One region of the Paenibacillus sp. FSL H7-0714 genome, then DNA from elsewhere that is predicted to be linked to it. Evidence: a T-box and tRNA genes for the amino acid it is inferred to sense, from the RefSeq annotation. Region 1 holds a T-box; the other holds one or more tRNA genes.
What was found. The T-box of region 1 lies ahead of NST34_RS25805 (valine--tRNA ligase). A T-box ahead of a tRNA ligase gene usually reads a tRNA of that ligase, here a tRNA-Val.
Positions count from the first base shown of each region.

Region 1 (14,526 bases):
AAGCGATGCGCAAGTTGGAATGATTAAAAAATAATGCGATGATACTAAAACTAATTATGCTCAATACCGAAAGGATGATGTAATATCGCTTTATTTTTGGCCCCAGTACTCCCATCATCAGCAGTAACGCTGTAATTTCTAGACAGCACCCTCCAAGGATTAGAGCATTGCTAAGCGGAATGGACAACGCATGAGGGAGATAATCCCATAATAAAATCGAACACCAAAAGAGTAGCTGCACTTCCTTTGATCGGATGAACAAGGTGGAGGCTGTATCTTTAACAGCGGTACTTCGATAATTGGTTATAAGCAGTAATATAAATAAATTTCCGAAAATAAACAAATAAATCAGTGTTCTAATTTCAAGCAGGGAGCTCATACGTCACCACCTATGCGAAAATATCCCCACAAAGTGCGGCTTTGCTTCGATGCGTACTCGGGTACTTTGTGGGGATCCCAAATATACGTTGAAAAATCGATCCTCTTCTGACAGCACTATAGCACTTTATAACTATATCAGTAAATACGTTAACAATACCAAAAAAACACTTCCCTCTAAACTCCCTTCAGATAAACACAAGGATTATCTGAACGAAATTTTGGGGAAGTGCTATTGAATAGAGAATATAAATATCCTCGAATTAGCCTCAATTTGCAAACTTAATGCTTCTTCTTCAAACCGTCTGCCAGTGCGTATCCGACCTTCCAGATATCGCCTGCGCCCATCGTAATCACCAGATCACCTGGAGCAATACGAGGTGTCAGATCAGCTAGCACATCTTCTTTGGTTGGCAGATGTCTCGCGCCCGCATTACTGTTCTTAACGATAAGCTCAACCAGCTTCGCAGAAGTAACACCTTCGATTTGTTTCTCTCCAGCCGGAGAGTAAATATCAGTGATGATGACTTCGTCAGCTTCGCTAAAGGCACGGCTGAAAGCATCTAACAGGAAGAAAGTACGTGTATAGCGCTGAGGCTGGAATACCGCAATAATCCGTTTCCCTGTTGCCTTAGCAGCACTGATCGTTGCCTGAATCTCTGTAGGATGATGCGCATAATCATCAATGACCAGAATGTCATTGACTTCTCCGAGCACTTGAAAACGGCGCTTCGCACCATGGAATTTCACAATTGCTTCAGCGATTTTCTCGAAAGAAATCCCTGATTTCAAACAAGCGATTACCGCTGCCATTGAATTATAAAGATTGTACTGTCCGGGAACGGAGAGTTCAATCCGTCCAAGCACTTCTCCATTATGATTCATCGTGTACGATACTTGACGATCGCCTAAAACGATATCAGTGGCAATATAATCCGCAGTGTTCGACTTGATGCCATAAGTAATCACCTTACCTGTTACTTCAGGTAAAAGAGAAATCACATTCTCGTCGTCAGCGCATACTATAGCAGTTCCATCTTCGCGCGTTTGGTTCATGAACTGCACGTATGCAGCCTTAAGACGGTTAAAGTCTCCGTCGTAATTTTCTAAGTGATCCGCTTCAACATTCGTAACGATCCCAAGCCAAGGGTGATAGTGCAGGAAAGAGCCATCACTCTCATCCGCTTCCGCTACTACAAACTCACCTTGTCCCGCCTTTGCATTCGTACCTACATTCATAATCTCTCCACCGATAATATACGTTGGATCAACGTCGCACTCTTCCATCACAAGTGCAATCATGGAGGAGGTGGTAGTTTTCCCGTGTGCTCCAGCAACGGCTACCCCTTTACGTTCATTCAATAAACGGGCTAACATTTGCGAACGATGCAGAATTGGAATCTTAAGACGCTCAGCTTCCACCCATTCCACATTATCACTAGACAAAGCCGTAGAGTATACGACTAGATCCGCACCTTTTACTTGTTCTGCTGTATGCCCAATATAAATCTTGGCACCTTTAGCAATCAATTTATCCGTTAATTCTTGGGCAGCCACATCGGAGCCCGTAACTGTATATCCCATTTCTAGCATTACCCGGGCAATCGCGCTCATTCCGTAGCCGCCGATCCCTATAAAATGCACACGTTCAGTAGTATCCAACAGTCGTCACCAGCCTTTTTCAGTATCGGGTTGCTGCAAAAGTGTACCGCGTACGTCAGAGATTAAATACAGCGTACCAGATACGACGGCAAGGTCATCCTCCGCTGTAATCGACTTCAGTAGCTGCAGCGCTTTTCCCCAATTATGTTCTACTATGATTGCCAAGTTTTCCTTGGCATATTTCTCCCGCAGACTTTCTGCGATAACTTGCAGATTCTCCGCGTCCATTTTGTTCTGGAAATCCGGTTCGGTCAGGATGAGCGTATCCACTATAGGCAGTATATGCTTAAAGTAGGATTCATGATGCTTATTTGACAGCATTCCCATAAGTAAATTTAATTTACCGTATTGATAGAGCTGAGGCAGACTTTTTGCAAGACTCTCCGCACCTTCCGGATTATGTGCTCCGTCCAGTACAATCCTTGGAGACTTGCTTACCTCTTCCAGCCTTCCAGCCCAGAATGCGTGGCGCAAACCTTCAAGCACATCTTCATCCTCAAGCATAAAGGCCATATACTGACGCAGAACCTCAAGTACCATCATGGCAGCTGCCGCATTGCTAATCTGGTGCTCGCCTTTCATTACGATCCCAAGTTCAAGCGAACGAAAGGGACCCTTAAAATGAAAAGTCTGCACATCCTCCCGGATTTCAGTAGCCTCATAGCTAAAATCTTCTCCGGCAAGATAAAGAGTAGAGCGGCAAGCCGCTGCTTTCTCTTTCAGAACCGCTACGACTTCCGGCTGAGTTACGCAGCTAACAACAGGTACGCCCGTCTTAATAATTCCGGCTTTCTCCATTGCAATCTTCTCTAGCGTATCTCCCAAAATATCCATGTGATCATGACCAACATTAGTAATCACAGAAACAATCGGAGTCACGATGTTCGTTACATCCAGCCTTCCCCCAAGCCCGGTCTCCCATACGACAACATCAGGACAAGAGACGCCCGCAAAAAATAGAATGGCCACAGCTGTAGTTACCTCGAACATCGTAGGTGAGCCAAACTCCGTTTCCGAAATTTCTTGGACTAGTGGACGTAATTGGTTAACCAGTTCGACAAGCGTTTCTTCAGAGATGTCCGTATTATTATATTGGAACCTGTTCGTGAACTTTGTAATATACGGAGATGTAAAGGTGCCTACTGAATAGCCGCTTTGTATAAGTGCACTAGTCAAAAAAGCACAAGTTGAACCTTTGCCGTTCGTACCCGCCACATGAATAAACTTCAGCCGACGGTGCGGATTTCCCAGCTTGTCCATCAACATCTCGATTCTATCTAAACCTGGCCGTATCCCAAAAGGGATTAGGCTCTTGATCCAATCAACCGCTTCGGTGTATGTCGCAAGAGGGGCGGTACTTCCGCCCCGATTTAGGTCATCCATGTCTCTTATCCTCTCAGCTCTGCGATGCGGGCAAGTACTTTCTCACGTTTAGCAGAATAATCTGCCTGCTTCGCCCGTTCCTCTTCGATAACTTTAGCAGGAGCTTTGGCCACGAAGCCTTGATTGCTCAGCTTTTTCTCTACGCGTTCTACTTCGCTGTTCAGCGTCTGCACTTCTTTTTCCAGACGAGCGATTTCTTGTTCAATATCAATGAGTCCCGACAATGGCAGAAGCAGTTCTGCTCCTGTTACTACAGCGGACATTACCTTATCCGGCGTTTCTGGATTCAGGCCAGCTTCGAAGGAAGACGTATTACAGAAGCGTCCAATGTAGTTGTCGTTACGGGTGATAATACTCAGCGTCTCTTCATTACCCGCTTTGATGATCAATTCAACCTTTTTGCTCATCGGTACATTCACTTCAGCCCGGATATTACGAACGGCCCGGATTACATCCATCAGCAGGTTCATTTCCGCTACGGCCTGCGGATTCTCCAGAGCAGCATCATACTCCGGCCATGCAGCCAGCGTAATCGTCTCCCCTTCATGCGGAAGGTGCTGCCAAATTTCTTCCGAAATAAACGGCATAAACGGATGAATCAAGCGCATTGTGCGGTCTAGTACATAGGCAAGTACAGACTGTGTCTTCGCTTTGGCCGCGGCGTCTGATCCGTAAAGTGACAGCTTCGCGAACTCAATATACCAGTCACATAGATCGTCCCAAATGAAATTGTACAGCTGGCGACCGGTCTCACCGAACTCGTACGAGTCAATTAGACGCGTAATCTCACGAGAAGTTTCGTTCAGACGGTGCAAAATCCAGCGATCAGCAGTACTTAGCTCACCCGAAATGTCAATATTGTCAAAGCTTACGCCTTCCAAATTCATCAACGCGAAGCGTGATGCATTCCAGATCTTATTGGCGAAATTACGCGCCTGCTCAACCTTTTCCCAACGGAAGCGTAGATCCTGTCCAGCTGTACTTCCGGTAGAAATCATGTAACGCATTGCATCTGCGCCATACTTCTCGATTACTTCAAGGGGGTCTACGCCATTCCCGAGTGATTTGGACATTTTTTGACCTTCGGAATCCCGTACCAGACCATGCATCAATACATCTGAGAAAGGTTTTTCTCCGGTAAATTCAAGAGCTGAGAAGATCATCCGCGCTACCCAGAAATAAATAATATCGTAGCCTGTTACGAGCACATCGTTCGGATAGTAGCGTTTGAAATCTGCACTGTTCTCATCTGGCCATCCTAGTGTGGCGAAAGGCCACAGATTAGAGCTAAACCAGGTATCCAGTACATCTTCGTCCTGTTTCAAGTCGGTTAGACCACTGATCCGGCGCGCTTCTTCCTCGTCATTTGCCACAACCAATTCACCAGTAGACTCGGAATACCATGCTGGAATACGATGTCCCCACCACAGCTGACGGGAAATACACCAATCACGTACGTTCTCGATCCAGTTCAGGTAAGTTCTCTCGAAGCGGTCCGGTACAAAGTTAACCCCGTTCCCATCCTTCTGTGCATTGATGGCAGCTTCAGCGAGTGGCTGCATCTTCACGAACCATTGTGTGGACAAGTACGGCTCAACAACCGCTCCAGAGCGTTCACTGTGTCCTACTTGATGCACATGATCTTCGATATTGATCAGCACACCTTGCTCCTTCAGGTCAGCAGTGATAGCCTTACGACATACACTCCGGTCTTGACCTTGGTAAGGTCCTGCTTCTTCATTCATCGTACCGCTCTCATCCATCACGTTAATCTGCGGTAAATTGTGACGTTGACCCATCTCGAAGTCATTCGGATCATGAGCTGGTGTAATCTTAACCGCACCACTACCAAACTCTTTGTCTACATAATCATCAGCGATAATCGGAATCTCACGGCCAATAATCGGCAGGATCAACGTTTTGCCGATCAGATCTTTATAACGATCGTCTTCCGGATGAACAGCAACCGCTGTATCACCCAGCATGGTCTCCGGACGTGTGGTCGCTACTGTAATAAATCCGCTACCGTCTTTGAGCGGGTAACGCAGATGATACAAGTGACCATTAACTTCTTTATATTCAACCTCGATATCCGACAATGCTGTACGAGCCGCCGGGTCCCAGTTGATAATGCGTTTGCCGCGGTAGATCAAGCCTTTATTATAGAGCTTAACGAATACCTCGCGTACAGCTTTCGACAACCCTTCATCCAGGGTAAAACGTTCGCGGGAATAGTCAAGGGAAAGCCCCATCTTAGCCCACTGCTCATGAATGGTGTTCGCATATTTATCTTTCCACTCCCACACCTGCTCCAGAAACTTCTCGCGGCCGAGATCATGTCTAGAAATTCCCTGCTCACGCAGCTTTTGCTCTACCTTTGTCTGCGTTGCGATACCGGCATGGTCCGTACCTGGTAGCCACAACGTATCGAAGCCTTGCATCCGTTTTGTACGAATCAGGATATCCTGAAGCGTAAAATCAAGCGCATGACCAATGTGCAGCATTCCCGTTACGTTTGGCGGCGGGATTACAATGCTGTATGCTTTTGCATCTGGACGCCCGCCTGCACGGAAATATCCACCCTCTGTCCAGTAGGAATACCACTTGGTTTCTGCCGATTTCGGATCATACGTGGTTGGCATTTCATTCTTAGAATCATTTGCAGCGGCAGCATCTGCCGCTGTATCTTGCAAGTTCGGCAACTCTGCCGCTGTTAGATTGTTTTGGTCAGCCATTCTCTGATACCTCCACTTGGTTACTTGTAGTTGGTTTCTAAAAAACAAAAAGACCCCTCGTCTCAAAGGACGAAAGGCCATTCTTTCGCGGTACCACCTTTGTTTCGCGCCAATGAAAAATAAACCTGCACTTCTTTCACCTTACGGTTCAGAAGCTTAGCGCGACACTCGTACAGATAACGGCTGCTACCGGCCACATCCTAACTTATCTTTCATATCCATGAAGACAAGCTCAGAAGGGCGACTCCGGGGCGACTTCGGTGGCTGTATCCTACGGAATGTCACAGCACTTGCATTCCGCTCTCTGAAGGGCTGACCGCCTACTCTTCCCGTTCCCAGTCTTTACTTAGATATTGCTTACTCCATAATACATTTTGAGTCATCCCTAGTCAACCTGAATAGGCTTCTACAGCGGGACTTTAAGCGGAATTTCGACTTATAGCGTGCATATGTCGAATTTTCATTCGATTCATCACTCTGCGTTGGTTAGATACCCCACATTCTAACGTTCTCCGGTCACACAAGAATAAACGCCTTCGACATCCTTTTACGGAGGGTAAGCGTTTATTCGAGAAATATAAGGATAATGTATAACGTGAAACTTATATATTCTTATATTTGACAAAAATCCCGATCTACTATCAGATCGGGATTCACCTATTCATATGAGTACGCATTGTAATTCAATTACGGAATGTACAACACTTGCCCTTCTTCTACACTCTGCCCAGACAATCGATTATACATTCCCAGCTCCCGCGCACTTAGCTGATATTTCTCTGCGATTGTATCCAGCGTTTCTTCACGCTGCACGATGCAAAGGCGAACCTTACGGAATAGGTTAGCGCCATCTGCTCCAGCAATGAATCTGCTCTTCCACTCCGTATTATTTCCGGCCTCTGGAATGATCGCTGCAGCCGATGCATTTCCTTCAGATAGGAGAGCCTCTTGTTCTTTACGAGAACGACTAGAGCTGAGTAATGAAGAGAAGGTGAGATGTTCTTTGACTGGAGCCTCAGCATCTTTCTTGCTTCCTAGCGCAATCTTAAGATCTTGCTTCTCCTCTGACTGTGGCACAGTCTCTTGAGAAACAAAAACTTCATTCGTATTCTCGTGGATCGGCTGAGCATTCTCTTCTTGTGCATGAAGCTCATTATTGGCCTCGTTTTCCGAAGCGAATACGGCAATATCTTGATCCACATCAGCATTAGCTGCTGGAACAGCGGTTTCTCTTGAAGCAAAAGTATATTCAGCTTCTTGCTCCTGATCCGCTTGACTCGCCTGGCTAACTTGATTCAGCTGAGTGGCCTCAGCTTCATTCTGTGACTCAGCTTTAAACCAGTAATCCGCTATTCCTGCTTTGGAATCCTCTGTTTGCGAATCCAGACTATGCGTCCGAGCTTTCGCGCCCTTGTCCTTCTCATGAGCGGATGAGAAATTCACTATAGGGGACGAATGACCAGCTCCACTTGAGACCAGTGGAGCCTCTGATGCGTCTGCATTAGCTTCAGCATGCTCATGTTCTTCTACGGCAACCTCCGATGCATCCTCGCCAAAGGTCCACTGAGAATTTTCATAAAGTGCATCAGTTTCGTGCTCTTGGTTCTCTGCAGATGCTTCGATTACCCTGTCATCACTGAGAGGGGAATAGGCAACTGTGTACTCTTCCTGCTGCCAGGCCGGTTGTGGTTGAGGCTCCGCACCACCGATTCCCCGCAGTGATAATACGCCTGTTATATTCACTGTGCGCATCGTGAGCAGATCAATATCAAAATTCTCGATCTCCACCCCGATATCTTCAATCGAGCTGACGCGTGTAAGCGGAACTGTGATTTCAACGGGAATGGCATGCTCCAGACGTTGTGTTCGGTCATCTTCACTCCGGTAGAGTCCGGTAAGCAACAGCTGACCATATAACTCGGCACGATCCTCCCGCTGAATCACCTGGATTTCCGGAAGTAGTTCAACCTCCTCCAGCTCAGCTATTCCCGGAAGCTCTTCCGATAGGTGAATGCGTTCATAAATATCAAACCGCAAGCCGTGGGACTGATCAAACACGGGATATGTCCTCCTTCTTGGCATAATCTAACCCTGAGACAGGCCCAGAGCATAAGCCCAAAATGTTACTCCCCACATGTATATGCTTCAAACAGAAAGGCATGACAACTTTGGTGGCACTAACCGGACAGGATGCTATTAATTTCATAAATTCAGGGACTATTCGAACCTATCTGCCGGCCAATAGATGAACTACTCCGCATGAACAAAGTATTATATGCTGCTTTTGCTATTAGGACATAGATAGGTGCTTCTTTCTGAAAAAACAGAAAATTATTTACTCCCACGAAAAAATAGATAAAAAAAGAACCGTAATACCAGCATTTGCTGATACCACGATTCTCAGGTTTATAACGTAGCCGTCAAGGCGCTTCAGACAGCAGCTCCCGCAGCTGAAGCATATCCTCCGGCCACGGATCGCTTACTTCCAGTTGTTCACCGCTCCAAGGGTGGCGGAAAGACAGCAGCTCGCCATGGAGCGCATGTCTGCCACTAGCGCTGGGAGCCCAGACCGGCCCGCCATATAGCGCATCCCCATACAAGGGATGACCCATATGGCTGAGATGGACGCGAATCTGATGCGTCCGTCCGGTCTCCAGCTGCACATGCACCAGGCTCCCGCCATGCAGTGCTTCGCGTCCGAGGATTCGAGTCACGGCGGACTGTCCGCCGGGTGAGACTCTTCTCCGCGCCGCATGATGACGATCGCGCCCAATCGGCGCGTCGATCACTTTAAGCGTCGGCGGCACTGTGCCTTCGATGATCGCGGCGTAGAGCCGCGAGATGCTTTTTTCACGCATATTCTCGTCTAGGACAAGCTGAGCGAATTCATTCTTCGCATACATCACCGGGCCTGTTGTATCCTTGTCCAGTCGGTGAATATGCCTTACAGCTACACTAACACCGGTAGCGACATAATGCGCAGCTACAAGGTGATCCAGCGTTACACCTAAGCCACTGCCATCCGGATGAACCGCCATGCCTGCCGGCTTGTGGGCAACCAAGCAAAAATCATCCTCATACAGCACCTCAAGCTCTTCCCATACCGGTTCAATGCCGGCTTCACGATCCGGAAAAAGTGCCAGTCGCAGTCGATCTCCCTTCCACTGAATGCCCCCCTCGCGGCGCAGACGCAGATGAAGCTTCTCAGGCATACCTACAGTTTCCAGCAGCCACTTATCAATTGCAGCTTCAGAATCCTCGGCTCCTGTAATGATTTTGCCGGGTGTTACTTCCAGCCACTCCCCACGTCTAGTCCAAGCTCCACCACCGGTTCGTTCTCCGGCTCCAATACTCAAAGGGCCTTCAGGGCATTATAGTGGCCCTCAATGGTATCATCAATATCCTGCTCACTATGCGCAGCCGACACGAACATGCCTTCAAACTGTGAAGGTGGCACGCTAATGCCTTGGCTCAGCATATGACCAAAATAACGACGGAATAGATCCGTGTTGCTAGTCTTGGCTGTTTCAAAGTTAGTTACTGGTCCTTCCGTGAAAAACGGACAGACCATCGAGCCCACGCGGTTAATTGTCAGTGGAACACCGGTCTCGATTGCATTCTTTTTCAAGCCTGCCTCTAGACGCGCCCCTAATTGCTCAAGACGATCATATACTTCCGGTGTCAGCAGCTTCAGTGTAGTGAGTCCTGCCGCCATCGCTAATGGATTACCACTAAGTGTGCCAGCCTGATAGATCGGTCCCGTAGGAGCGATTTGCTCCATAATCTCTCTTTTGCCGCCATAAGCGCCGACTGGAAGTCCTCCACCGATAACTTTGCCGAAGCAAGTAATATCCGGAGTAATGTTGAACAAGCCTTGAGCACAGCCACGATTGACACGGAAGCCTGTCATTACCTCATCAAAGATAAGCAAAGATCCATTGTCTGAAGTTAACTTGCGAAGTCCTTCCAGAAATCCCGGAAGTGGTGGTACAACACCCATGTTGCCGGCAATCGGCTCTACGATCACTGCGGCAATCTCACTGCCAAAACGTTCGAAAGCAATCTGAGTGGACTCCAAATCATTGTATGGAACTGTAATCGTATTTACTGCCACACCTTCGGGAACACCTGGGCTGTCCGGCAGACCTAATGTGGCTACACCGGAACCCGCTTTAATAAGCAGACTATCCGCGTGACCATGGTAGGATCCTTCGAATTTCAAAATTTTACTGCGTCCTGTATAACCACGTGCCAAACGAATCGCACTCATCGTCGCTTCCGTTCCGGAGTTAACCATACGTACGATATCTACAGAGGCTACACGTTCGACAACCATTTTTGCCATTTCAGTTTCAAGTAAAGTTGGTGCGCCAAAGCTTGTCCCTTTTACCGCCGTCTCCTGCAATGCCTTTACAACCTCAGGATGCGCATGACCCATAATCAGCGGTCCCCATGAGCATACATAGTCGATAAAGCTGTTGCCGTCGATATCATAAATACGCGATCCGATCCCATGATCCACATAAATCGGAGTCAAGCCTACGGATTTGAACGCCCTTACAGGGCTGTTCACCCCACCGGGAATATATTGTTTTGCTTCATCAAAAGCCTTGCGGGACGCTTCCTCTTTACGCGCCATTGGCTCATTACTCATCTATCTTCACTCCTATTCTGTTCTTGGTCACACAGGTATAGATTAACCACGCAGCCAGCGCGCAGCATCTTTTGCAAAATAAGTAATAATAATATCCGCTCCGGCCCGTTTCATGCCAGTCAGCATTTCCAGCACAACGGCTTGCTCGTCAATCCAGCCTTGCAGCGCTGCTGCTTTTACCATGGAATATTCGCCACTCACATTGTAAGCCACGAGAGGTAAATCGAACTGGTCGCGGATCGTACGAATCACGTCCAAGTAAGCCAGAGCTGGCTTCACCATTAACATATCTGCACCTTCCAGCACATCGGATTCTGCTTCACGGAGCGCTTCGCGCAGATTGGCAGGGTCCATTTGATACGTTTTGCGATTTCCGAACTGTGGTGCTGAATCCGCAGCTTCGCGGAAAGGGCCATAAAATGCCGAAGCATATTTGACCGAATACGACATAATCGGCACATGCTCAAAGCCATTCTCATCTAGTCCCGCACGAATCGCGTGTACGAATCCATCCATCATATTCGAAGGGGCGATAATATCTGCTCCAGCTTTAGCTTGAGATACCGCCGTACGGGTCAAAAGCTCTAGCGATGCATCGTTGATGACATCACCGTGTACCACACCATTTACCGTATGCGTATGCACCATCCCGCAATGTCCGTGATCCGTAAATTCACAAAGGCAGGTATCTGCAACGACCAACAGCTCAGGGTACCACTGCTTGATCAAGCGAGTAGCCTCTTGCACAATTCCATCCTCTGCGAAACCGGAAGAACCGATTGCATCCTTCGTTTCAGGAATCCCGAATAACAGTACAGCCGGAATGCCTAGTGCGGCAATCTCGTCCACTTCTGCTTTTAAAGTATCCAGCGAAAAATGGTACACGCCCGGCATCGAGCTAATCTCATTCTTCACACCTGTTCCATAAGTCACAAATATAGGCTGTACAAAATCCAGCACATTCAGTACTGTCTCCCGCACCATACCACGAATTCCAGCAGAACCGCGTAGACGACGGTGACGTGTAATTGGAAAGCTCATTTGTTCATCCTCCTGAAAATAAAATATATAACCAAACCCTCGATCGTTGACTAACTGCGGCTGCTTAGTTGTAGTTTGTGCAGTTATTTTGATGTTATATCGTAACTGTAAGCTTTAGTTGCACTCTCTACAGTTATTTATTACAAAAGAGCGAAACTCCCTGTTTTAGCCCGTTTTTAATTGCACATATTACAATTAAAATCGATCTTCGCTTATATCCAGGGAATTTAAGTGTATAAAGTGCAACTAAACCTCAATCAGACCTCATGCTAACAGACCTCATACCAGTCTCGTAACCAGATTAAAAGCTATATTTCCACTAGATTGCATACTAATCCAAGTACCCAACATCTAATATATCACTTAGAACTGCGTGAACTTTATACATACACACATAAACTTACTCACCCATACACACACCAGTTAGTTTACAACTTCGCCATCCATCATACTCTGAGCTTCAACAGTACCTGCGTTTGGTGGCCAATTTAATGTTACTTAAGTTACTTACAATAGCGGCGTGGCGCTTCCGAGCTTAGATACAACTACAGACGATGTTGTAAAGCCGATGTTCTATTGGCGTCAATTCAAGCTTTTTGTAGCTGAGTCTCCGCATTCCATCGACAGAGTTCCTGCACCAGACTATTAATAGTTGCTTCTTCAGGTAGCAGTCCCGGGGTAAGCCCCGCTTCCACGGCAGTCTGCTCAGTTAATGGCCCGATGCAGGCTATTTTCACGTTAGCTAGCAATGGGAGTGGATCTTCGAGCCCCATTCTTTTCAGAATGTGGATGAAATTGCGCACCGTTGAAGAACTAGTAAAAGTCACCGCGTGAACGCGCCCCTCCTCCAGCAGCTTCAGCAGCTCGTCGTCATCCTCACCCGTCACAACCGTCTCATAGGTATCGACGTCTGTGACTTGAAGGCCAAGCTCTCTTAGCTTGTCCGGCAGCCAGTCGCGCCCCAGATCGCCGCGAGGCAACAGCACGTTCTGCCCCGGCAGCAGCTGGGGACCGAACTTCTCAATCAGACCTTCCGCCTGAAACTTTGCCGGAAGTTCCTCAGCGATCACCCCGCGCTGCGCCAGCGCGGCTGCTGTACCCGGCCCCACCGCTGCAATCCTTGCGCGGTGAAGCCCCCGAATGTCCGCCCCCTGCTCCGCTAAGTGGCGCCAAAAAAACTCCACGCCGTTCGGGCTAGTGAAGAATACCCAATCGTACGATTCCAGCGCGCCAAACGCCGCTGCAATCTTCTCCTTCTTCTCTGCGCCTTCCGGCATGATCGTCTCGATCACCGGGAACTCGTAGGGTTCCCCGCCGAGTTCCTCAATCATATCCACGAGCTCGCTCGCTTGGCTCCGAGCCCGTGTCACCACGATGCGTTTGCCGAATAACGGCATCGCCTCAGCCCACTTGAGCTGCTCCCGCTGCAGCACCACGTCGCCAACGACGATGACGGCCGGCGGCTGAAAATCCGCCGCCTTCACCTTCGCCTCAATATCGGCGAGGGTTCCCGTCAGTGTCTCCTGATCTGCGCGGGTACCCCAGCGCACCAGCGCTACTGGTGTTTCTGGCGGACGCCCATGCTTGATCAGCTGGGCGCTGATATATCCTATTTTAGCTACGCCCATCAGGAATACTAACGTCCCCGTGGCATTCGTTACTTTATCCCAATGAATGGAATGATCCAGTTTATCTGGACTCTCATGTCCGGTGATAATCGACAGGGAAGAAGCATGATCGCGGTGCGTGACAGGTATTCCCGCATAAGCAGGTACGCTGATCGCCGACGTGATACCCGGTACGATTTCGTAATAGATCCCATTTTTGCGCAGCAGCTCCGCTTCTTCACCTACGCGGCCAAAAATCGTAGGGTCCCCACCCTTCAGCCGCACCACTGTTTTCCCCTGTAAAGCCAGATCAACTAACAATTGATTAATCTCTTCCTGCTTCATCGTGTGGCGATCCGGCAGCTTGCCAACATAAATCTTCTCGCCGCCGGGCTTCATGCATTTCAGCAATCTAGGACTTGCCAGCCGATCGTACACCAGCACGTCGCTTTTTCGAATACACTCGAGGCCTTTTACAGTAATCAGCTTTGCGTCCCCGGGACCTGCACCTACCAAATAAACCTTCCCCGTCAATCCCCTCATCCCCTAATGTCTGACAGTATCTTCTCCGCTCCTCTTGCGATCAGCTTCTTAGCGACTTCTTCGCCGAGCTGTACCGGATCCACTCCAGTGCAAGTTTCTTTCAAAATCGTTGAACCGTCAGGTGTTCCCACCATCCCGGTTAAGGAGATTATTTTGTGCTCCGCAGTAGTGGCTTCCGCGGCTGCGTCAAGCACCGCATAAGCGCCAATTGGCACTTGGCAGCCGCCGTTCAGCGCGCCAAGGAAAGTGCGCTCCGCCGCCACCGTCAACGCTGTATTGGCGTCGTTGTATAACTCCAGCAGCTTCCGTAGGTCGGCGTCATCTGCGCGGCACTCGATGCCGAGCGCGCCCTGCCCTACAGCGGGCAGGCAAACTTCCGGCGGCAGGTAGGCGCTCACGCGATCCTGCCAGCCCATGCGCGACAGCCCCGCTGCTGCAAGCAGGATCGCGTCGTATTCTCCGCTCTCCAGCTTGCCCAGCCGCGAGTCAATGTTGCCGCGCACGGGCTCAATGACCAGATCAG
Region 1 is NZ_JBBOPT010000001.1:5,730,023-5,744,548, forward strand. Features, by position in the region: gene NST34_RS25790 (GGDEF domain-containing protein) at 1-379, opposite strand, end outside; gene murC (UDP-N-acetylmuramate--L-alanine ligase) at 661-2,040, opposite strand; gene NST34_RS25800 (bifunctional folylpolyglutamate synthase/dihydrofolate synthase) at 2,047-3,423, opposite strand; gene NST34_RS25805 (valine--tRNA ligase) at 3,429-6,065, opposite strand; T-box leader at 6,221-6,504, opposite strand; gene NST34_RS25810 (LysM peptidoglycan-binding domain-containing protein) at 6,846-8,216, opposite strand; gene NST34_RS25815 (RluA family pseudouridine synthase) at 8,579-9,514, opposite strand; gene hemL (glutamate-1-semialdehyde 2,1-aminomutase) at 9,511-10,812, opposite strand; gene hemB (porphobilinogen synthase) at 10,855-11,853, opposite strand; gene cobA (uroporphyrinogen-III C-methyltransferase) at 12,441-13,994, opposite strand; gene hemC (hydroxymethylbilane synthase) at 14,000-14,526, opposite strand, start outside.

Region 2 (14,526 bases), 670 kb from region 1:
ATTGGATATTGAGAGTATATATACTGTTGATCAAACGATTGAAGCACAAAATGTCTTCAAAACAACAGACCCTGAACATCCAGGTGTGAGCAAGCTGTTGGCTCGCCCTGCAACTTATGTTGGGGGACCCATTACAGTCTTGAACCGCCCACAGCCAGAGAAGTTCGGTGAATTTTATTTTGATCCTGCGGATACGCGGAAGATATTTGCTGAAAAGGGCTGGAGAACGGTTGTAGGCTTCCAAACACGCAATCCGGTCCATCGAGCTCACGAGTACATTCAAAAGTGCGCTATGGAGGTTGTAGACGCTCTATTCCTAAATCCGCTTGTGGGTGAGACGAAGTCAGATGATGTACCGGCAAATGTACGGATGAAGAGCTATCTGGCGCTTTTGGAGAACTATTATCCTGAGGATCGTACCTTCCTTGGTGTTTTTCCGGCGGCAATGCGTTATGCAGGCCCTAGAGAAGCAATTTTCCATGCAATGGTTCGCAAAAATTACGGCTGTACCCATTTCATCGTCGGTCGTGACCATGCTGGGGTAGGTGATTATTATGGCACTTATGAAGCACAGGAAATTTTCTCGAATTTTAGTGCTGAAGAACTTGATATTACTCCATTATTTTTTGAACATAGCTTCTTCTGTAAAAAATGCGGGAATATGGCATCCAGTAAAACTTGCCCTCATCCTAGTGATGATCACATGACATTGTCGGGTACGAAGGTACGTGCTTTGCTCCGTGATGGCCAATGTCCTCCGCCAGAATTTACACGGCCTGAGGTTGCGAAGATTCTGATTGAAGGTATGACTCAAGAAGTTACAGCTTAATCATTAACAGCTAGTACTATTTGACCTTCTTGTCCCATATAGATGAGTATTATCTATCGGGACGAGGGGGTCTTTGTTATGTCTGGCCGAAAGCAGAGTAAAGTCTCGGTCTGGATTTCATGGAGCAGTATCAAAAAAAGTATGCTTGGCGTGATATTGCTAGCTATAATGATCGGAATTATTGCATATGACATGCCTACCGCTAAAACACTAAATTATTGGAGTCTGCCCTTGTCAGGAAAAGTTATTGCGCTCGATGCGGGACATGGTGGAGCTGATGGAGGAGCGGTTAGCCGGGAAGGGCTAATTGAGAAAGATATTAATCTCGCGGTATCGCTTTATTTGCGTGATTATTTGCAGCAGGCAGGTGCTATTGTAGTAATGACTCGTGAAGGTGATTATGATTTGGCTCAGGAAGGTACTAAGGGCTATTCTAAGCGTAAGACAGAAGATCTTAAACAAAGAGTAAGAAGTATCGAAGAAAAAGGCGCAGACCTTTTTATAAGCGTTCACATGAACAGTGTCCCTTCCAATCGTTGGAGTGGAGCACAGACCTTTTACTACCCCAATCACAAGGATAATAAAGCTATAGCGGAGTTTGTGCAGAGTGAGCTGAAGACTACGCTGGAGAATACGGATCGTGTGGCTAAGACAGTGAATACTGTTTATCTGTTAAAAGCATTGAAAATACCAGCGGTACTTGTAGAAGTTGGCTTCTTATCACATCCTCAGGAATCTGCTCTACTTGGAAATGATGTCTATCAGCGTAAGGTTGCGACTAGCATTTATCGGGGGATTCTTCGGTACGCCTCCGAGTAGTCAGGACTACTCATGGGGAGACAGGTAATGCTATAATAGACAAAAACTCCGGAGAATTTCTCAACCGGAAAGGAAACAGAGGTGCTTCCCATGCTGACTAAGGAACAAATTCAGGAAATACTGCAGCCATTAACAGACTCTGAAACTGGAAAAAGCCTTGTGGAACTACAGCTGATCCGTGACATTATGATTAAAGAAGACCGTATTTCTTTATCTATCATATGTCTGAATCCTGAAGAGCAAAGTCGCATGGATCTAGAACAACAGGTTCGTGAATTGCTTGAAGCGGGTGGGGTTTCTAATGTACATATCCGGCTTCGTGATGCAACCGATTATGAACGTGCTATACTTCGCGGAGAGAGCGTAGAGGATTTCGATGAACCTGGGAAACTTAAAGGACATGCAGCAGGCCTTGATGACCATGAATTAATTAGCGAGAGCTCTGGCGTGAACTTTATCGCCGTGGCCAGCGGCAAAGGTGGAGTTGGTAAGTCAACCGTAACGGTGAATTTGGCCGTAGCCCTTGCAAGAAAAGGGAAAAAAGTTGGTCTTATCGATGCTGATATTTATGGTTTCAGTATTCCCGATATGATGGGGATCGAAGAGGGACCAGTTGTAGAAGAAGGAACGATTATTCCTGTGGAACGTTTTGGAGTGAAGGTCATGTCTATGGGCTTCTTTATTCGTGAGAATAGTCCAGTTATTTGGCGGGGACCTATGCTGGGTAAAATGCTTCGCCAGTTCTTCAATGATGTTGGTTGGGGTGAACTTGATTATATGCTGCTTGATCTTCCCCCAGGTACTGGTGATGTGGCACTTGACGTGCATCAGATGCTGCCTCACAGCAAAGAGATTATAGTTACGACACCTCACGCTACCGCAGCGTTTGTGGCGGCTAGAGCGGGCTCTATGGCTCTACAGACAGATCATGAGATTATTGGAGTCATTGAGAATATGGCTTATTATGAGTGCACTGACTGTGGTAAGAAAGATTATATCTTTGGCAGAGGCGGAGGAGCGAGGCTTGCCGAGACGCTTCATACGGAGCTGCTTGCACAAATACCGCTAGGTGCACCGGACAACCATATTTCCGAACCGGATTTCTCACCTTCTGTATACAAAGAAGAGACACCATCAGGACAATTATTTGCAGAAATTGCTGATAAACTTATTGCCAAATATGAGCACTAACTCTTGTACATAAAAAAGAGGCCTTCCCACACGTATTAGTGGGATAAGGCCTTTTTTTTAAGAACTTGAATCATCGCCGCTGCCGCCGCCACTGCTTTCCTGTTTGTCGCCACCTTCGCTACCCTTTTCTTTTTTCTCTTTTGGTTCAAGTTCTTCTTGTACGACTTTTTTAAGTAAATTCAATACTTCCATGCGAAATAATGGAGTTTGCATGGATTCCTGCATGGTCTTCATGGATTGTTTACGGTAATCAGGTGTTTTAGTGAGATTTAAAAACATTGTCATCATTTCTGGAGACTTCATAATTTCTTCGACTGATTTCTGATAAGTGGGATCCTTAATTAGCTGTAGGTGTAGTTCCTTGCTTTGTGATTGAATGGCTTTAGCAAAATCGCCCGCGAATTTGGGATCAGTCATTATCTTCTCGATTTCCTTCTGATATTCCGGTGCAGTGAGAGTATTTTTAACAGCGAGCTTGATCTCCTCTGTTGTTTGAAGTGGCATCATCTTCATGCTCATTCCACTGGTACCGCTAGAGCTGGAGCTTGATAATGATTCCTCAACCGCTTTTTTACCCTCATCGCTTTTCAATATATCTAAAACCATGGTCTTCGTTTCTTTATAACTGCCTTGTCCGGAAGAAGAACTGCTCTGCTCACTTCCGCAAGCCGTTAAGGCCATAACAAAGCTCAATGCCAAACCCACAGATCCGATAAATCTCCATTTCATTGGCGCTGCCCTCCTTTATAGGATTCTCTAGATGTATTATGCCGAATTAGATCACATTTATGTTGTGGGTGTAATGGTGTTTTGTCGGTATCCTTGGTAAAATAAATCTGACAAGAGGAGGTGAATTGGCTGAGTATAAAAAAATGGTTTTATTTATTTTGGACTACCCTCCTTATAGGAGCGGGTGGGGCTGTAATCGCTGGTCTGGCACTGCAATTCGTAAATGGTAAGATTGATTTCAAAAGTGTCGGGGATTTCTTTTTATACCCGCTGATTCTGCTTGGCTACGGTATGCTTGTAAGCGTTTATTCGCAACTTGGTTTTTTTGCCTATTTGATTTTGAATTATATGGGCAACGGCGTTTTTCCACAAAAGGTTTGGAAATACATACAACTAGTGCTTTCTGTGCTCGCATTGCTTGAACTAATTTTTTTGCGTACCGTCGTTGGTGGGGAAAGAAATGTTATGTCTGATCTAATATTAGGAATCGTTATTTTGCTAGCAGCTATTATTGTGTCTTATTTCAAAGTAAAAAGTACAAACATCTCAGCTTTGATTCCAACCCTCTTTTTTATGACAGCTATTTCAATTGTGGAAGTTATTGGCGTGCTCCGTATAGGTGTTGATAGTGCAACGGTATTTATTGTTGTTCCGCTTATCGCTTGTAATGCATTCCAAATTTTGATGCTACACCGTATTCTGAAGCCGGCAGCCGGATAATGAATGGGGAAGGCACTAAACAAAGAACCCCGTGCTCTGATCTCAGAAGACGGGGTTTTTTGCTCTAACTGTATCTTAACGATTAAAATCTGATTGTAGAGGTTAATCTTAAAGAACGATACGCTCACAAAACTAAGTGTATGCTTCCGATGCGAGTTTTGTACGAGGCTCAACAATGATGCATATGCTTTACAAAACTTAGTAGATGCTTCCGAAGTGAGTTTTGTACGAAGTAACACAAGTGTAGTAACGCTCACAAAACTAAGCGTATGCTTTCGAAGTAAGTTTTGTACGAAGCGTCCCGATGATGTATATGCTTTACAAAACTTTTAGGAGGGGAATATATGGACATCAAGCGCTATATGATAAAAGACACAAAAGAAATCCGGCTTAACAAGCTGGATCCGGACGACACAGGTGTTTTTAAATCCAAAAAAGAAGTAGAAGCCAAAACAGAAGAGCTTAAAGCACGTTTGGCAGAGCTCCAAGATATTTTGTTTGCTCAGAAAAAGCATTCGCTGCTTGTTATTCTGCAAGGAATGGATTCCAGCGGTAAGGATGGCACGGTTAAGCATATTTTTTCAGGCATTAATCCACAAGGATTTATAGTGACCAGCTTCAAGAAACCATCTCTAGAGGAAGAGGCTCATGATTTTCTATGGAGGGTTCATCAGAAGACACCCCCTAAGGGATATATCTCTGCATTTAACCGCTCGCATTATGAAGATGTATTGGTACCACGGGTACACGGAGGGTTAAAAAAGGATGACTTGAAGCGTCGCTTTCGTTACATACGGCAGTTCGAGGAAATGCTGGTGGAAGAGGGGACGACAATTATCAAGCTTTTTCTGCATATTTCTAAAGAGAAGCAGCTGAAGAAGATTAAGGAACGGCTTGAAGATCCCAAAAAACATTGGAAATTCGATGCAAGTGATCTCCAGGAGCGGGAGTATTGGGATGATTACCAAGAAGCATATGAAGATGTTTTCAAGGAATCTAGCATAGATAAAGCACCCTGGTACTGGATACCCGCCAATCATCAATGGTACCGCAACTATTTGACCTTATCCATCGTTGTAAAGACACTGGAGAGTCTGGATCTGAGCTATCCGAAGCTGAATACCCCCACACCTGACATATCGGAACTCATTTCTCCACGTCATTAATCCTTTGGACAGATCAACATTCATTACGGCACCAGAGATTGTATGTGTTTTTACAGCCCAGCTGCGTCCTCAATGGCATTACTCAGTGAAGCTGAGTCGCGGACTTCTTTACCTTCGGTGTTGCTTTGACTAATCAGCTCAGAGACGGTAACGAATTCATAACCTTGTCTGCGGAGCTCGTCGATAATGAGTGGAAGTGCTTCATGTGTTTGTTTACAGGAATCACTGGCATGTAGAAGGACGATATCACCTGGATGCGCTTTTGTCGTTACACGCTTCACGATATTGTCTACGCCGATGTTCTTCCAGTCCAGGGAGTCTGTATCCCATTGAATGACCTTGTAGCCGAGATCGCTGGCAACCTGAAGGACTCTTTTGTCAAAATCACCATTAGGCATACGAATCAAGTTGGGTTCAGTGCCGGTTAATTCGGTAAGTACGGTGTGAGCCGTTGAGATCTGTGTACGAATTTCTTCGTTGCTTAGTGTGCTGTAATTGACGTGTTTATGACCATGACTTCCAATTTCAAAACCTGCATTCTTAATGTTAGTTACAATGTCTGGGTGAGTCTTACTCCATGGAGACGATAGGAAGAAGGTGGCTTTGTCCACTTTCTTGTCTTCAAGTACCTTCAAAATTGGTTCGGGTCTTTTCTCCCCCCAGCTAATATCGAAGGTCAGGGCAATCAGCTTCTTCTCTGTTGGTACACTGTAGATCGCGGAAGGTCCGGATTCAGAAAAAACGGTTATGTTTCCCCTCTCGACATAGACAACTCCAGCAGCAAGAAGCACAGCGGCGAAGATATAGATGAATCGTTTAATCTTTTTGCCGCTGAATACATAAAAAGAATTCATAATGACAGCGCTCCTCTCCCATGCGAAATGCTTGTTTGTTCTAAATGTATGCTCGTACCGCAAGGTTATGACCTAAGAAACAGAGATCACAATTTCAGGAGGGTATTTATGTTGTCGTTCTTCACGTTTATTAAAGATCTAAAAACGATCCGGAAGGCTTTATTGCTATCCTGTCTGCTCTTCGCAGTAGGAGCGGTTATAGGGTGGGTAGCTACTAGCAGTCTGGAAAAGCTATTGGTTCAGCAATTAGAGGGGCTCAGTGAAATCAGTGGCAACCTTAGAGATTCTTCTAATCCGCAATGGAGCTTCTTTGTATTTATATTTTTGAATAACAGCATCAAGGGTGTTCTTATCATATTTTTAGGAGCGTTGTTCGGTATACTGCCAGCCATATTCTTATTTATTAACGGAGCGGTTATCGGCTATCTGATTCATTTATCAGCACTGCAAGGACAGGATTTATTCGAACTAATAGTAAAAGGACTGCTGCCACATGGGATTATAGAGATTCCAGCAATCATTATTGCTTGTGCATTTGGACTTCAGTTCGGCGGGAAAGTAGTTGCAAGTCTGTTTAGCTCATCCACTAAAAAAGTGAACAGAGGTGTTGGTTGGTCTTCGTTTATGCGTCAAACACTTACGGCATCTATTTGGACAATAATCCTGTTATTTGTTGCAGCCATCATTGAAAGCACAATAACTTTTTCTCTTTTATCATAAAACTTCCGAGAATGGAGCATAACAGTAAAGCTATTCATCCAAGGATTGCCTAAAGGTCAGAAGTATATAATCGTGACGAAACCATAAAGGGAATTTTTAATAATTATGGTTATAAAAAGAGTACTCCGGTTAATCTAGTGTAAGAGGATCTTAAGGCAGCTTTCTCCATGAGATGGACTAACTAATTATGTACAAGGGGTTTTTGGTTTTAGTGAATGTGTTACTTGCAACTTCATGAAGGAGGCCAAGCATATGTTGGGAATGTTGTTCAACGAAAAAGAATGCAAGGAACTGGATTATGTTTTGCGGAAAGAACTTGATGAGATGCTGTTAGATTTGAGCGATCAGCGCTTGGACCAAAATATCAGGCATGCCATCGCCAATAGATATAAGACTGTATTTCGTATGTATGCTCGTTTTGCTCCTCAGAAAGAGCTTTCCAAGTATGCGTGGGGTGGACGTTCTTCTCAGTATAAACACTAAGGATAAGCGGTAAATGCAAGAGTCTTATATGAATTTAAGATTTTTTAATAAAATAGCTTGACTAAAAAGGAGTGCTCGTGATAAATTATATCTCGCGCTCCTTTTGCTTGTGTAAAAGGGAAGCGGAAGGCAAGAAAAGTTGAAAAAAACTTTTTCAAAAAAAAGACTTGCCAAACAACGAAACACTATGATATATTATAAAGGTCGCCGCTGAAAAACAACGACGACGAAATGAGAGACATTGATCTTTGAAAACTGAACAACGAGTGAGTAGGAAATCACGAAAGTGAAATCCAAAATTAGAGAATTAATTTTCTCGTCAGATGTTTCAAAATGAGCATATCGCTCTTTTCAATACTAATTGGAGAGTTTGATCCTGGCTCAGGACGAACGCTGGCGGCGTGCCTAATACATGCAAGTCGAGCGGAGTCATTTTGAAAGCTTGCTTTCAAAATGACTTAGCGGCGGACGGGTGAGTAACACGTAGGCAACCTGCCCCTTAGACTGGGATAACTACCGGAAACGGTAGCTAATACCGGATAATTTCTTTTTTCTCCTGAAGAAAGAATGAAAGACGGAGCAATCTGTCACTGAGGGATGGGCCTGCGGCGCATTAGCTAGTTGGTGGGGTAACGGCCCACCAAGGCGACGATGCGTAGCCGACCTGAGAGGGTGAACGGCCACACTGGGACTGAGACACGGCCCAGACTCCTACGGGAGGCAGCAGTAGGGAATCTTCCGCAATGGACGAAAGTCTGACGGAGCAACGCCGCGTGAGTGATGAAGGTTTTCGGATCGTAAAGCTCTGTTGCCAGGGAAGAACGTCCGGTAGAGTAACTGCTACCGGAGTGACGGTACCTGAGAAGAAAGCCCCGGCTAACTACGTGCCAGCAGCCGCGGTAATACGTAGGGGGCAAGCGTTGTCCGGAATTATTGGGCGTAAAGCGCGCGCAGGCGGTCATTTAAGTCTGGTGTTTAAACCTTGGGCTCAACCTGAGGTCGCACTGGAAACTGGGTGACTTGAGTACAGAAGAGGAAAGTGGAATTCCACGTGTAGCGGTGAAATGCGTAGATATGTGGAGGAACACCAGTGGCGAAGGCGACTTTCTGGGCTGTAACTGACGCTGAGGCGCGAAAGCGTGGGGAGCAAACAGGATTAGATACCCTGGTAGTCCACGCCGTAAACGATGAGTGCTAGGTGTTAGGGGTTTCGATACCCTTGGTGCCGAAGTTAACACAGTAAGCACTCCGCCTGGGGAGTACGGTCGCAAGACTGAAACTCAAAGGAATTGACGGGGACCCGCACAAGCAGTGGAGTATGTGGTTTAATTCGAAGCAACGCGAAGAACCTTACCAGGTCTTGACATCCCTCTGAATCCACTAGAGATAGTGGCGGCCTTCGGGACAGAGGAGACAGGTGGTGCATGGTTGTCGTCAGCTCGTGTCGTGAGATGTTGGGTTAAGTCCCGCAACGAGCGCAACCCTTAACTTTAGTTGCCAGCAGGTAAGGCTGGGCACTCTAGAGTGACTGCCGGTGACAAACCGGAGGAAGGTGGGGATGACGTCAAATCATCATGCCCCTTATGACCTGGGCTACACACGTACTACAATGGCCGGTACAACGGGAAGCGAAGCCGCGAGGTGAAGCCAATCCCATCAAAGCCGGTCTCAGTTCGGATTGCAGGCTGCAACTCGCCTGCATGAAGTCGGAATTGCTAGTAATCGCGGATCAGCATGCCGCGGTGAATACGTTCCCGGGTCTTGTACACACCGCCCGTCACACCACGAGAGTTTACAACACCCGAAGTCGGTGGGGTAACCCGCAAGGGAGCCAGCCGCCGAAGGTGGGGTAGATGATTGGGGTGAAGTCGTAACAAGGTAGCCGTATCGGAAGGTGCGGCTGGATCACCTCCTTTCTATGGAGAATCGTCTTCTGCAATGAAGACATTCAAATCGGAAGTTAAACTTCCACAATAGAACCTTCGGGTTCGAACACTCACTCGTGTTCAGTTTTGAAAGAGTAAGTCTCTTTCATATACGTTTGGTGGCGATAGCGGAGGGGTTCCACACGTACCCATCCCGAACACGACCGTTAAGCCCTCCAGCGCCGATGGTACTTGGACCGAAGGGTCCTGGGAGAGTAGGACGCCGCCAAGCGGACAACCATTCTTTGGTTGATTCACAATGTTATATGGGCTTTTAGCTCAGTTGGTTAGAGCGCACCTCTGATAAGGGTGAGGTCGGTGGTTCGAGTCCACCAAGGCCCACCATATAACTTTATATCTTTTATGGGGCCATAGCTCAGCTGGGAGAGCGCCTGCCTTGCAAGCAGGAGGTCAGCGGTTCGATCCCGCTTGGCTCCACCATAATTTTAATTCAATACCTTCTTTAAACATTGATCCTTGAAAACTGGATACCGAAACGAATTTGCGTTTTAGAACATCTTTTAGCAACTTGTGCAAACAAGTAAATGTTATTAGTGAGATTTTTCTTAGGAAAAATCAAGGTTAAGCTAATAAGAGCACACGGAGGATGCCTAGGCGCCAGGAGCCGACGAAGGACGTGGCGAACAACGAAACTGCCTCGGGGAGCTGTAAGCAAGCTTTGATCCGGGGGTGTCCGAATGGGGAAACCCAGCTGTGGTAATTCGCAGTTACTCATCTCTGAACACATAGGAGATGTAGAGGCAGACCAGGGGAACTGAAACATCTAAGTACCCTGAGGAAGAGAAAACAATAGTGATTCCGTCAGTAGCGGCGAGCGAACGCGGAACAGCCTAAACCTAAGAGCTTGCTCTTAGGGGTTGTGGGACGTCTCACATGGAGTTACAAAGGAATATGGTAGGCGAAGAGGTCTGGAAAGGCCCGCGATAGAGGTAAAAGCCCTGTAGCCTAAACTGTGTTCTCTCCGAGACGGATCCCGAGTAGTGCGGGGCACGTGAAACCCCGTATGAATCCAGCAGGACCATCTGCTAAGGCTAAATACTACCTGGCGACCGATAGTGAAACAGTACCGTGAGGGAAAGGTGAAAAGCACCCCGGAAGGGGAGTGAAATAGAACCTGAAACCGTGTGCTTACAAAAAGTCAGAGCCCTATTAATGGGTGATGGCGTGCCTTTTGTAGAATGAACCGGCGAGTTACGTTTAACATGCAAGGTTAAGTCGAGAAGACGGAGCCGCAGCGAAAGCGAGTCTGAATAGGGCGATTGAGTATGTGGACGTAGACCCGAAACCGTGTGATCTACCCCTGTCCAGGGTGAAGGTGCGGTAACACGCACTGGAGGCCCGAACCCACGCATGTTGAAAAATGCGGGGATGAGGTGGGGGTAGCGGAGAAATTCCAATCGAACTCGGAGATAGCTGGTTCTCCCCGAAATAGCTTTAGGGCTAGCCTCGGTATAAGAGTAGTGGAGGTAGAGCACTGATTGGGTGCGGGGTCCGCAAGGATTACCAAGCTCAGTCAAACTCCGAATGCCATATACTTATTGCCGGGAGTCAGACAGTGAGTGCTAAGATCCATTGTCAAAAGGGAAACAGCCCAGACCATCAGCTAAGGTCCCCAAGTGTGTGTTAAGTGGGAAAGGATGTGGAGTTGCACAGACAACCAGGATGTTGGCTTAGAAGCAGCCACCATTGAAAGAGTGCGTAATAGCTCACTGGTCGAGTGACTCTGCGCCGAAAATGTAACGGGGCTAAACACACCACCGAAGCTATGGCTAGATACGTATGTATCTGGGGTAGGGGAGCGTTGTATGTGGGTTGAAGGTGTACCGTAAGGAGCGCTGGACAGCATACAAGTGAGAATGCCGGTATGAGTAACGAAAAGATCAGTGAGAATCTGATCCGCCGAAAGCCCAAGGTTTCCTGAGGAAGGCTCGTCCGCTCAGGGTAAGTCGGGACCTAAGGCGAGGCCGAAAGGCGTAGTCGAAGGACAACAGTTTGAAATTACTGTACCACCGTAATCCGCTATGAGCGATGGGGTGACGCAGGAGGGTAGTGACGCGGACTGATGGATATGTCCGTCTAAGCAGTGAGGCTGATGTGTAGGCAAATCCGCACATCATTAAGGCTGGGCTGTGATGGGGAGCGAAAATTGTAGTAGCGAAGGTCATGATCTCACACTGCCAAGAAAAGCCTCTAGCCAGGAGAAGGTGCCCGTACCGCAAACCGACACAGGTAGGCGAGAAGAGAATTCTAAGGCGCGCGGAAGAACTCTCGTTAAGGAACTCGGCAAAATGACCCCGTAACTTCGGGAGAAGGGGTGCCCCGGTAGTGTGAATAGCACGAGGGGGCCGCAGTGAAAAGGCCCAAGCGACTGTTTAGCAAAAACACAGGTCTGTGCGAAGCCGCAAGGCGAAGTATACGGGCTGACGCCTGCCCGGTGCTGGAAGGTTAAGGGGAGTGGTTAGGGGTAACCCGAAGCTATGAACCGAAGCCCCAGTAAACGGCGGCCGTAACTATAACGGTCCTAAGGTAGCGAAATTCCTTGTCAGGTAAATTCTGACCCGCACGAATGGCGTAACGACTTGGGCGCTGTCTCAACGAGAGATCCGGTGAAATTTTAATACCTGTGAAGATGCAGGTTACCCGCGACAAGACGGAAAGACCCCATGGAGCTTTACTGCAGCTTGATATTGAATTTGGGTACGATCTGTACAGGATAGGTGGGAGCCGTAGAAATCGGAGCGCAAGCTTCGGTGGAGGCGCCGTTGGGATACCACCCTGATCGTATCTAGGTTCTAACCTAGTACCCTAATCGGGTACGGGGACCGTGTCAGGCGGGCAGTTTGACTGGGGCGGTCGCCTCCTAAAGAGTAACGGAGGCGTTCCAAGGTTCCCTCAGAATGGTTGGAAATCATTCGAAGAGTGCAAAGGCATAAGGGAGCTTGACTGCGAGACCTACAAGTCGAGCAGGGACGAAAGTCGGACTTAGTGATCCGGTGGTACCGCATGGAAGGGCCATCGCTCAACGGATAAAAGCTACCCTGGGGATAACAGGCTTATCTCCCCCAAGAGTCCACATCGACGGGGAGGTTTGGCACCTCGATGTCGGCTCATCGCATCCTGGGGCTGAAGTAGGTCCCAAGGGTTGGGCTGTTCGCCCATTAAAGCGGTACGCGAGCTGGGTTCAGAACGTCGTGAGACAGTTCGGTCCCTATCTGTCGTGGGCGCAGGAAATTTGAGAGGAGCTGTCCTTAGTACGAGAGGACCGGGATGGACGTACCGCTGGTGCACCAGTTGTTCCGCCAGGAGCATGGCTGGGTAGCTACGTACGGACGGGATAAGCGCTGAAAGCATCTAAGCGTGAAGCCCCCCTCAAGATGAGATTTCCCAATTAGTAAGACCCCTTGAAGACGACGAGGTAGATAGGTTGGAGGTGGAAGTGCAGTAATGCATGGAGCTGACCAATACTAATCGGTCGAGGGCTTATCCTATACTTAAAACGCAAATTCAATTCGGATTCAGTTTTCAGGCATCAAGCCTGAGCATTTACGCTGTAAATGCCCGTTTGGTGGCGATAGCGGAGGGGTTCCACGCGTACCCATCCCGAACACGACCGTTAAGCCCTCCAGCGCCGATGGTACTTGGACCGAAGGGTCCTGGGAGAGTAGGACGTTGCCAAGCGGATATTCCCTGATAGCTCAGTTGGTAGAGCACTCGACTGTTAATCGAGTTGTCACAGGTTCGAGTCCTGTTCGGGGAGCCATGCTCTCATAGCTCAGCAGGTAGAGTGCTTCCATGGTAAGGAAGAGGTCACCGGTTCGAATCCGGTTGAGAGCTCCACAGATTTGCAAGGCCCGTTGGTCAAGGGGTTAAGACACCTCCCTTTCACGGAGGTAACATGGGTTCGAATCCCATACGGGTCACCAACTTTTACTTGTACTTACCCTTAGAGGGTCCCATAGATATGGAGGCTTAGCTCAGCTGGGAGAGCATCTGCCTTACAAGCAGAGGGTCGGGGGTTCGATCCCCTCAGCCTCCACCATAATCTTCCTGAGAGATTATGGGCAACATAGAGGTAACATCAATGGGGATTAGCCAAGTGGTAAGGCAACGGACTTTGACTCCGTCACTCATAGGTTCGAATCCTATATCCCCAGCCAAGTGCGAGCCATTAGCTCAGTTGGTAGAGCACCTGACTTTTAATCAGGGTGTCGAAGGTTCGAGTCCTTCATGGCTCACTTTTATTATTACATGCGCGTGTGGCGGAATGGCAGACGCACCAGACTTAGGATCTGGCGTTTCACGACGTGGGGGTTCAAGTCCCTTCACGCGCACCACTTATTGCGGACGTGGCTCAGCGGTAGAGCATCGCCTTGCCAAGGCGAGGGTCGCGGGTTCGATTCCCGTCGTCCGCTCCATAATTTTTGCGCCCTTAGCTCAGCTGGATAGAGCGTTTGACTACGAATCAAAAGGCCGGGAGTTCGAATCTCTCAGGGCGCGCCATTTTTTTATTAAGCAATTATAGTATTTTAACGGGATGTAGCTCAGCTTGGTAGAGCACCTGGTTTGGGACCAGGGGGTCGCATGTTCAAATCGTGTCATCCCGATTTTACCTTTGCGGGTGTAGTTCAATGGTAGAACTTCAGCCTTCCAAGCTGATAGCGTGGGTTCGATTCCCATCACCCGCTCCATAATTTTATAGTAACGGGATGTAGCTCAGCTTGGTAGAGCACCTGGTTTGGGACCAGGGGGTCGCATGTTCAAATCGTGTCATCCCGATACTCAGCTTAATTGCTCTTAGAAAGCTCTTACTTCGGTAAGAGCTTTTTTTGTTATGTATAGAATTAAAACACACATAAATTCATATAACATATGCTCTATCATTCTTCCAAAAGAAACTGTACTTCTGGCGGAATGCCAATCCGTAGATAATAACTTTTACAGGATTCTTCTTGCTCAGGATTACTGCCTATGGATAGTAGCTTTACAGCAAAGACGTTAGCTTGACGCTCAAGCTTGCCAGGAGAGAAGTAAGAACTTTCTTCCAGGAAAAAGCGGTTAATCCCCTTGTG
Region 2 is NZ_JBBOPT010000001.1:6,401,501-6,416,026, reverse strand. Features, by position in the region: gene sat (sulfate adenylyltransferase) at 1-829, shown strand, start outside; gene cwlD (N-acetylmuramoyl-L-alanine amidase CwlD) at 908-1,648, shown strand; gene NST34_RS28890 (Mrp/NBP35 family ATP-binding protein) at 1,739-2,839, shown strand; gene gerD (spore germination lipoprotein GerD) at 2,897-3,568, opposite strand; gene NST34_RS28880 (KinB-signaling pathway activation protein) at 3,698-4,288, shown strand; gene NST34_RS28875 (PPK2 family polyphosphate kinase) at 4,633-5,454, shown strand; gene pdaB (polysaccharide deacetylase family sporulation protein PdaB) at 5,505-6,308, opposite strand; gene NST34_RS28865 (stage II sporulation protein M) at 6,417-7,028, shown strand; gene NST34_RS28860 (hypothetical protein) at 7,281-7,511, shown strand; rRNA gene NST34_RS28855 (16S ribosomal RNA) at 7,870-9,427, shown strand; rRNA gene rrf (5S ribosomal RNA) at 9,552-9,668, shown strand; tRNA gene NST34_RS28845 (tRNA-Ile) at 9,705-9,781, shown strand; tRNA gene NST34_RS28840 (tRNA-Ala) at 9,802-9,877, shown strand; rRNA gene NST34_RS28835 (23S ribosomal RNA) at 10,017-12,945, shown strand; rRNA gene rrf (5S ribosomal RNA) at 13,019-13,135, shown strand; tRNA gene NST34_RS28825 (tRNA-Asn) at 13,142-13,217, shown strand; tRNA gene NST34_RS28820 (tRNA-Thr) at 13,219-13,294, shown strand; tRNA gene NST34_RS28815 (tRNA-Glu) at 13,306-13,380, shown strand; tRNA gene NST34_RS28810 (tRNA-Val) at 13,421-13,496, shown strand; tRNA gene NST34_RS28805 (tRNA-Gln) at 13,540-13,614, shown strand; tRNA gene NST34_RS28800 (tRNA-Lys) at 13,620-13,692, shown strand; tRNA gene NST34_RS28795 (tRNA-Leu) at 13,708-13,791, shown strand; tRNA gene NST34_RS28790 (tRNA-Gly) at 13,798-13,872, shown strand; tRNA gene NST34_RS28785 (tRNA-Arg) at 13,881-13,957, shown strand; tRNA gene NST34_RS28780 (tRNA-Pro) at 13,988-14,061, shown strand; tRNA gene NST34_RS28775 (tRNA-Gly) at 14,072-14,145, shown strand; tRNA gene NST34_RS28770 (tRNA-Pro) at 14,160-14,233, shown strand; gene NST34_RS28765 (ImmA/IrrE family metallo-endopeptidase) at 14,335-14,526, opposite strand, start outside.
Region 2: it has a tRNA-Val gene. The T-box ahead of NST34_RS25805 (valine--tRNA ligase) is inferred to sense a tRNA for this amino acid. The anticodon was not compared.